Regions from separate parts of the Marinobacter sp. 3-2 genome, predicted to be linked through region 2. Evidence: riboswitches for the same ligand, from Rfam matches in the RefSeq annotation. Region 2 holds a riboswitch; the other holds the start of a gene.
The links. A riboswitch is a leader RNA that binds a small molecule or an ion and turns the genes downstream of it on or off. The one in region 2 is predicted to bind cobalamin.
Positions count from the first base shown of each region.

Region 1: linked by a shared signal. The riboswitch ahead of EDB94_RS08605 (TonB-dependent siderophore receptor) and the one ahead of EDB94_RS10080 (ribonucleoside-diphosphate reductase subunit alpha) in region 2 are both predicted to bind cobalamin.

Region 1 is NZ_RJUQ01000013.1:254,994-259,566, reverse strand. It holds gene EDB94_RS08615 (3'-5' exonuclease) at 1-256, opposite strand, end outside; gene EDB94_RS08610 (putative nucleotidyltransferase substrate binding domain-containing protein) at 249-2,123, opposite strand; cobalamin riboswitch at 2,246-2,469, shown strand; gene EDB94_RS08605 (TonB-dependent siderophore receptor) at 2,604-4,442, shown strand; gene EDB94_RS08600 (cobalamin-binding protein) at 4,473-4,573, shown strand, end outside.
Region 2 is NZ_RJUQ01000013.1:593,474-598,046, forward strand. It holds gene EDB94_RS10065 (AAA family ATPase) at 1-220, shown strand, start outside; gene fmdA (formamidase) at 322-1,554, shown strand; gene EDB94_RS10075 (FmdB family zinc ribbon protein) at 1,560-1,913, shown strand; cobalamin riboswitch at 2,040-2,248, shown strand; gene EDB94_RS10080 (ribonucleoside-diphosphate reductase subunit alpha) at 2,377-4,573, shown strand, end outside.

The sequences.
Region 1 (4,573 bases), 340 kb from region 2:
TGCCCAGCTGGATGCCGTCGAGCGTAAACGGCACCAGACCGATACTGACAATCGAATGTTGATTGGCGTCCAACCCGGTGGTCTCGAAATCGAGCGCGACAAAGGGCACCTCGGATAAGGGCGTCTCCGGCGACACACACCCACTCTCGTAATAGGCTTTAAGAATCGGGGACTTGCTCTGCTCCGCCAGGGCCTTGAATTGCTCGGGCCATGGCAGGCGTGTAACAGAATTCTCGGCCTGCTCCTCACTAGACATTACGGGCCACCCCGGCGTGATACCGGAATTTCAGGAACTTCTGGGCACCGCTGACTACCTGGAACGCATCCTTGAGATGGCTGCGCTCAAACGGTGAAAGGTCTTCGGGCCGTACGTTGTTGTCCGGCTGCCGGTCAGCCTCGATTGCCAGGGCCTGGTGTCGGATACGAACGATGGAGATAAACTCAAGCGCATCCCTCAGGTTGCCCAGGTCGTCGTCCAGCAGGAGCTTGGTATTGCCAATGGCTTTCAGTCGTTCGAACGAGTTCTGTGCACGGGAGCCGCAGGCCAGGGCGTGCACCCGGATCAGATCCGACAGGGGCGCTGTTCCGCGACGTTTCAGGTTGAAGGTCTTCTGGTGCTTGCCATCCTCTTCCAGCACGAAGGTCCGGAAAAAGCCGATCGGCGGCGTGCGGTTCAGGGCGTTGCGCGCCAGCATTGCCAGGAACCGCTGGCTGTTGCTGGCTTTGTCCGCCACCAGTGTCTTGAGCTGTTCGGCAAAGTCGGTCTCGCCGTAGATGCCATCCAGATCAAAGAAAATATTGCTGTTTAACAGAGCCTCGGCTTTCGGATTATCAATCCAGTCGGTGAAGTAGTCCTTCCAGACGCGCAGTGGCTGCCGCCATTTCTGGTTGGTGGCCATGATGTCGCCGGTGCAGTAGGTATAGCCGCACTCCGCAAGGCCATCGCTGACGAATTTCGCCAGCGCCAGGAAGTATTCGTCGTGTTCTTCCGGCACAAAGCTGTCGTCCAGGATCATGGCGTTATCCTGGTCCGTGACCACCAGTTGCTCGTCCCGCGCCATGGAGCCGAGGGCCATGAAGCAGTAGGGCACGGGTGGGGGGCCGAGCTTCTCTTCGCCCAGTGTCAGCAGGCGCTGTGTAAAGCTGCGCCCGATACCGGCCATGGCACTGCCAATCATGTGGGAGTTGGCATCTTCGTTCACCATGCGAACAAAGCTGTCCCGCACATCCAGGCTGATCTTCTTCAGCCCTTTTACATCCTGCTGATGGTAGATATTGCTGACCAGGTATAGGCTGCTCTGACTCTCGTACTTTACGATGTCAGACAGCGCAATCACGCCGCGAACCTCATCCCGATCCATCACCGGAAGATGGTGCACATTGTTGTGCAGCATGGTGAGCATGGCCTCGAATATGAACATGTTCGAGCGGATGGTGATCAGATCCTCCGACATGATCTCGCTGATCGGAGTTTCCGAGGCCAGGGCTTCGCTAAGGGCCCGGGTGCGCAGGTCCCGGTCGGTAATGATGCCCTTGAGCAGGGGCTTTTCACCTTCCTCGTCCATCAGCAGCAGTGCGGAGACGCCGTTTTCGGTCATGATCCGCGCCGCTTCCTGCAGGCGAACGGTGTGGGGCGCTGATACCGGCTCCCGGGCAATCAACCGGGTAACCTTGGACGTCATCAGCTGGTTGGACTTTTCGCGACGGGAAACGGCGGATCGCAGGCGGCTTCGGTCTTCGATCTCAACGAAATCGGCGAAGTTGTCGTCATTTTCCCAGAGGTACTGGAACGTATCGTAAGGAATCTTGTAAAGCAGGACGTCTTCGAGGGCTTTGGCTGGGAAGCGTACCTTCCTGTTCATCAGCAGGCCAAACTGGCCGAAGACTTCGCCCTCGCTGATGCGGTTGTACAGCTCCCCGGTGCGCCGATAGATCTCGACGGCGCCACTGCGCACGTAATACAGCCAGCTGCTCGGGTCACCCAGTTCGAGGATCTGGCTCCCGGCCTTGAAGTACACAATCTCGATGTCGCCAACCACTCTGTCGAGCAGCTCCTCGGCCATCTCGTCAAACGGCGGGTATTGAGCCATGTGATTGCGGATGTCGACCAGCTCGGCCTGCATAAAACTCCCTGTTCTGGCGAAGAATAAGTGATTGTCAGTCATGGAATATAGCAGTGGCAGAGGTCTGCGGCCATGTCGACCTTTGATGGATTTCATTGACCGCTTACCCGGGTGTTGCTAGCCTTGCCACACTTTTTTCAGGTGTCCGTCGCAAAGCGCGACGGGTGAAACGGGAAATCGGTGAGCCTGGTAATGCCAGTGCAAGGCCGATGCTGCCCCCGCAACGGTAAGCAGGACAACGGCAATCTGTGCGCCACTGTGTCGCCACGACATGGGAAGGTGATTGCCCGGGAACCCAGGGTTCCGCCTGCCAGCCCGGAGACCGGCCTGGAAGAACACCCGATGTTGCGGTGGGCAACCTGGGTGGGTGATATGCCGGTTCCGCTCTCCTGACACCTGTCTACCGCCTGCCCTCATTCCCTGTTCCGCAACAAAACCCAGATTCCCGTGCGGGTGCGCGCGGAGTGCGGAGCAAGTTTCATGTTCAGAATTCAAAGCCCTGTTCTACTGGCCGGCCTTTCCCTGGCTGCCCTGCCATTGGCCGCTTCGGCCCAGTCTGCCCCAGAAACCGATGCCCTTGACCCGATCGTGGTTACCGCGACACTGGGGCCGAAGACCGTTGGAGAGAGTCTGTCTTCGGTTACCGTCATCGACAAAGAGGATATTGATCGGCAACAGCCCGCGGAATTCCGCGACCTGCTGCGCGCGCAGCCGGGGATCAACGTGGTGTCGGACGGCAGCTACGGCAAGACTACCAGCGTATTCCTGCGTGGCGCGGGGAGCTCTGGTACGGTGCTGCTTCTCGATGGTATCCGACTGCGCTCTGCCTCTGCGGGCATCCCTCCCTGGCAGTTTTTGCCTCCGGAATTGATGGAACGGGTTGAACTGGTGCGGGGCGCGAAGAGCTCCCTCTACGGTGCCGACGCGGTGGGCGGTGTCATCCAGGCGTTCACTCTGGAACCGGAGGCCGGACGCCAGGGTTGGGGCGAGCTAAAAGGAGGCTCCCATGAAACCCGCGAGGTTAACGCTGGATTGGCTGGCCGGGAGGGCCGTTCCTCGTTCCTGGCCAGTGGCGTCTATTCGGACACCGATGGCACCAATCTGAGAGATGGCGGTGAAGACAAGGGCTTTCGGAACACCGGCGGCCTGGCGAAGCTGAGCCACAGTTTTGATCAGGGCGGTGGCGCAGGGCTGACCGTGTTCCAGTCTGAAGGCAACACCGAGTTTGAAGGCGGTGACACCGATTTCCTGATCCGTGCCATGGGTCTGCATCTGGAGGCTGTTGCCAGTGACTACTGGCGCACAAGGATCCAGTTCTCGGAAGCCCGCGATGAACAGGATACCTTCGGAGCCAATCCCAGCACTTTCGACACACTGTCTCGCTCAGCGCGCTGGGAAAACACCCTGACGGCCGGTGTTCATGAGCTGGTTCTGGGTACGGAGGTCATGATTGATGAAGTGGATGGCACCAGCAACTTTACAGAAGATAGCCGGACCAACAGCGCAGTCTTTGGGCAGGGCCGTCTGAACTTTGATGCCACCGATCTGATGCTCAGTCTGCGTCTTGATGACAACGAGGCCTACGGGAAAGAGGAGACTGGCGGCGTGGCCTTTGGTCATCAGCTGGACCGCGCCCATCGTTTTCGCCTCAGCTATGCGACCTCGTTCCGGGCGCCAACCTTTAACGATCTTTACCTTACGGTGCCGTTCTACACCGGTAATCCCGACCTGGACGCAGAAGAGGGGCAGATGGTCGAGGCCGGTTTCTCCGGACGATATGACCAATGGTACTGGGATGTTGCCCTCTATCAGAACGATGTGAAGGACCTGATTACCTATGTTTCTGACCCGGCGACGTTTGAGGGCACCATGGAAAATGTCGAAACGGCCAGAATCCGTGGCGTTGAGGTTTCGTCCGGTATTGAGACGGCTGACTGGAATCTGGCGGCAGCGGTAACCTACGCGGATACCGAGAATCGTGATACCGGCGCACGTCTACCACGCCGTGCGGAAAAGAATGTGCGTTTGGATGTCGATCGTCTGTTCTCTCAGTGGTCCGTGGGCGCCAGCTTTATCGCCGAGAGTGACCGCTATAACGATGCAGCGAATACCAGCCTGCTGCCAGGCTATGGCACTGTGGACTTGAGGGCGGCCTGGAACTTCCAGCCTGGCTGGTCGGCATCGTTCAAGGTGGATAACGTATTGGACCGTCGCTATGCCACAAGCATCGGATATGACAGTACCACCTTCGCGCCTTTTGACTATCTGGCCGCAGGCCGAACCTTCATGGCCTCGGTGCGCTATGATTTCCAGCAGTAAATTCACCGATCTGAGAGGCTCACTCCGTCGATGAGGCGCCCCTGGCTCGCTGCATTGTTTGTGCTCTCTCTGCTTGTGCCCTCGCTGGCACAGGCGGAGAGGCCCTGTGTAAGCGACGCGCTGGACCAGCG
Region 2 (4,573 bases):
GTTGTCCAAAAAGCACGCTGAGCTGTCGCTGTCGCCTGAGCTGCGAGAGGAACTGTGCCGTGGCTACGACGCTCGCTATGGCGCCCGGGAACTGCTGCGGGCTTTTCGCCAGCGGCTCGAACCCGCCGTTGCCCGGGCGTTGCTGGCGTATCCGGACTGTCGCCGGTTTGAAGCCGGCCTGCAGGGCAGGAAGGTCACGGTGCACCAATACGTCGAATGACGTAGGCACCGGGGGCATTTCGCGAATACCTCACAGGGACGGGATTTCGGATAGTAAAGCCGTTACCTAATCGTGCAAGCCAACACCAAGGAGCGCCCGTTATGGCTGAAACCATTATCAAGATCGATCTGAACAAGTCGGCCTATGAGAACGACAAAATTCACAACCGCTGGCACCCGGATATTCCGCTGGTGGCCACCGTCAAGCCGGGCGACGATTTCATCGTTGAGTGCTATGACTGGACCGGCGGCCAGATCAAGAACGACGACAGCGCCGACGACGTGCGCGATGTTGATCTCAGCCAGGTTCACTTCCTGTCGGGACCGATCGGGGTCGAGGGCGCAGAGCCGGGCGACCTGCTGGAAGTCGACATCCTCGACATCGGCACTTTCGAAGAGAGCCAGTGGGGCTTTAACGGGTTCTTCTCCAAGCAGAACGGCGGTGGCTTCCTGACCGAACACTTCCCGGAGGCCCAGAAATCCATCTGGGACTTCAACGGCATGTTCACCAAATCCCGGCACATTCCCAATGTGGAATTTGCCGGCCTGATTCACCCGGGCCTGATTGGCTGCCTGCCCTCCAAAGAATTGCTGGATACCTGGAACAAGCGTGAAGCCGGACTGGTCGCGACCGATCCGGAGCGTGTGCCGGAACTGGCAACACTGCCCAATGGTGAGACCGCCCACATGGGCCAGATGACCGGTGATGCCGCCAAAGCTGCCGGCGCCGAGGCCGCGCGTACCGTGCCGCCGCGGGAACATGGTGGCAACTGTGACATCAAAGATCTGTCCCGTGGCTCCAAGGTGTATTTCCCGGTGTACGTGGACGGGGCCGGCCTCTCTGTAGGCGACCTTCACTTCAGCCAGGGCGACGGCGAAATCACCTTCTGTGGCGCCATCGAAATGGCCGGCTGGATTCATCTGCGGGTAAACCTGATCAAGGACGGCGTGAAGAAGTACGGCATCAAGAATCCGGTGTTCAAGCCCAGCCCGATCAAGCCCCGTTACGACGACTATGTGATCTTCGAAGGCATCTCCGTAGACGAGGACGGCGGCCAGCATTACCTGGACGTTCATGTGGCCTATCGTCAGGCGTGTCTGAACGCCATCGAATACATGACCAAGTTCGGTTACACCAAGGCTCAGGCCTACGCGATTCTGGGTTGTGCGCCGGTGGAAGGCCACATCAGCGGCGTGGTGGATATCCCGAACGCCTGCGCCACGCTCTGGTTACCGACGGGCATCTTCGACTTCGACATTAACCCGTCCGCTGAGGGTCCGCAGAAAAAAGTCAGCGGGGGCATGGACGTACCGCTGTCGAAAGATAAGGAGTAATCGCCATGCCCGTGTATGACTACAAGTGCCGTGAACATGGCCTCTTTCACACACTGGCCACCATGGAGGATGCGGCCAAGCCGGCGCAATGCCCCACCTGCAAGGTCATGTCGCCGCGGGTGATCGTATTGCCATCCCACATTGCCGCCATGGACCCGGCCAAAAGGGCTGCCGAGGATCGGAACGAGCGGTCCCGGCATGAGCCGGTGTTTTCCACCGCAGACCGAAGGGCGAATGATAAGGAGCACAGTCGCGCCTGCGGCTGCGGCGCCCCGAAACCCGGAAAGTCCATGCTGTTCTACACCGCTGACGGGAAGAAGATGTTTCCCTCCATGCGGCCCTGGATGATCAGCCACTGATTGGCTGAGTTGAAACTGTCACGTGTTTGGCCCCCTCTCCGGGGCCTTTTTTATTGCTTCAGGTTGTCCCTTCCGAATATCGTGTATATAGTGTTTCTATCCTTGGTCAAATACCAGATGTAGTGATCAGTGCGTAACCAACTCGGTCAACGTGTGATCATCTCAGCCATTCTGGTATCGGGAATCCGGTGAGACTCCGGAACTGACGCGCAGCGGTATTGGGGAACAAGCGTGGCATCAAGACACTGGCGAAAGCCGGGAAGTCGCCACACGAGGCCGAATCGAACGATTCACGCCCCTGAGTCCGAAGACCTGCCAGGGATGAAGGAGCCTTAAGGCTCCCAACTGCACCTTCGCGACCCAGGGTGAGCAGACCGGTTATGCCCAGCCATTCCCATGGTGAGGTGTGCCCCTGCGTACGCGATGGTGAAAGGAACTCAACGCGTATTCAGGAGAACACTGCATGTCTGCCTCAGCCCTGGCCGAACCCCGGCCAACCTCGCACACGGACACGGAATCCCTTCAGGTCATCAAGCGCAACGGCACGCTTGTGGGCTTTGATCCGTCCAAGATCAGCATTGCCGTGACCAAAGCCTTCCTCGCCGTCGAGGGTGACAAAGCCGCCGGCTCCGCACGGATCAACGATGCCGTACATCGGGTGACTGACCAGGTGATCCAGGCCATCGGTCGCCGCCTGAAAGCCGGTGGCAAGGTGCATATCGAAGACATCCAGGATCAGGTGGAACTGGCCCTGATGCGGGCGGAAGAGCAGAAGGTGGCCCGCGCCTACGTCCTGTACCGGGAAGAGCATGCCCGCGAGCGCGCCCGCCATGCCCCGGTTGAGGCACACCCCCACCTGACGGTGAAAAAGACCAGTGGCGAGATTGCTCCGCTGGATCTGGGCCTGATGAAAGTGCAGGTGGAGCAAGCCGCCACCGGGCTGGAGGGCATCGACGGTGATTCCCTGGTGGACGATGCCCTGACCAACCTGTACGACGGCATCGCTGAGGAAGACGTGCTGTCGGCCCTGATCATGACGGCTCGCAGCCGGATTGAGCGGGAGCCGGACTACAGTGCCGTCACCGCACGCCTGCTCCTGGAGCAGCTTCGCCTGGAGAATGCCGCTGCCCTTGGTCTGCCTATCAGTCTGCCATTGGCTGAGATTTATCCACAGGCACTGAGCGCCTTTGTCGAGGCGGGAATCCGTTACGAATTGCTGGATGACGCTCTGGCCGCCTTTGATCTGGAGCGCCTGGGTGCCGCCCTTCAGCCGGAGCGGGATCTGCAGTTTGGCTTCCTGGGTCTGCAAACCCTGTACGACCGCTATTTCCTGCACTGGAACAAGGCCCGCCTCGAATTGCCACAGGTTTTCTTCATGCGCGTGGCCATGGGCCTGGCCCTGCGGGAAGACGACCCGAATGCCCGGGCCATCGAGTTCTACAACCTCTTGTCGTCGTTCGACTACATGGCGTCCACACCCACGCTGTTCAACAGCGGTACCCGCCATTCTCAGCTGTCGTCCTGTTACCTGACGACGGTGGGCGACGATCTTGAAGACATCTACGGCGCCATCCGCGATAACGCCATGCTGTCGAAATGGGCGGGCGGCCTGGGTAATGACTGGACACCGGTGCGGGCGCTGGGCTCCCACATCAAAGGAACCAACGGCCAGAGCCAGGGCGTGGTGCCTTTCCTGAAAGTGGTGAACGATACCGCCGTGGCGGTCAACCAGGGCGGCAAGCGCAAGGGCGCGGTGTGTGCCTACCTGGAAAGTTGGCACCTGGACATCGAGGAGTTCCTGGAGCTGCGTAAGAACACCGGCGACGAACGCCGTCGCACCCACGATATGAACACCGCCAATTGGGTGCCCGACCTGCTGATCGAGCGCATGCGCGAAGATCGGGAATGGACCCTGTTCTCCCCCAGCGATGCGCCGGATCTGCACGACCTGTATGGCAACGCCTTCCGGGAACGCTACGAGCATTACGAAGCCCTCGCAGAGCAGGGCAAAATCAAGCTGTTCAAGAGGATCCCGGCCAAGCAACTCTGGCGCAAGATGCTCACCGTGCTGTTTGAAACAGGCCATCCCTGGATTACCTTCAAGGAGCCGTGCAACCTCCGCTCCCCCCAGCAACATCGGGGCGTGGTACACAGCTCCAACCTGTGTACGGAAATTACCTTGAACACCAGCGCCGACGAGATCGCCGTGTGCAACCTTGGTTCCGTGAACCTTGCGGCCCACATCGCCAATGGCGAGCTGGATGTGAAGCGTCTGGAACAGACGGTAAACACCGCCGTGCGCATGCTCGATAACGTTATCGACATCAACTACTACGCCGTGCCCCAGGCCCGCAACTCCAACTTCAAGCATCGCCCGGTTGGCCTCGGCCTCATGGGTTTCCAGGACGCGCTCTATCAATTGGGCCTGCCGTACTCCAGCCCGGAAGCGGTTGAGTTTGCTGACGTTGCCATGGAGCAACTCAGCTACTTCGCCATCCGCGCCTCAGCTTCGCTGGCGGGTGAGCGAGGTGCCTATGAGAGCTATGAGGGTTCACTCTGGCAGCAGGGCATCCTGCCCATCGACTCCATCAACCTGCTCAAGGAAAACCGCCGGGAAGGGGACCTGTCTGTGAACACCAACGCCCGGCTGGACTGGTCTC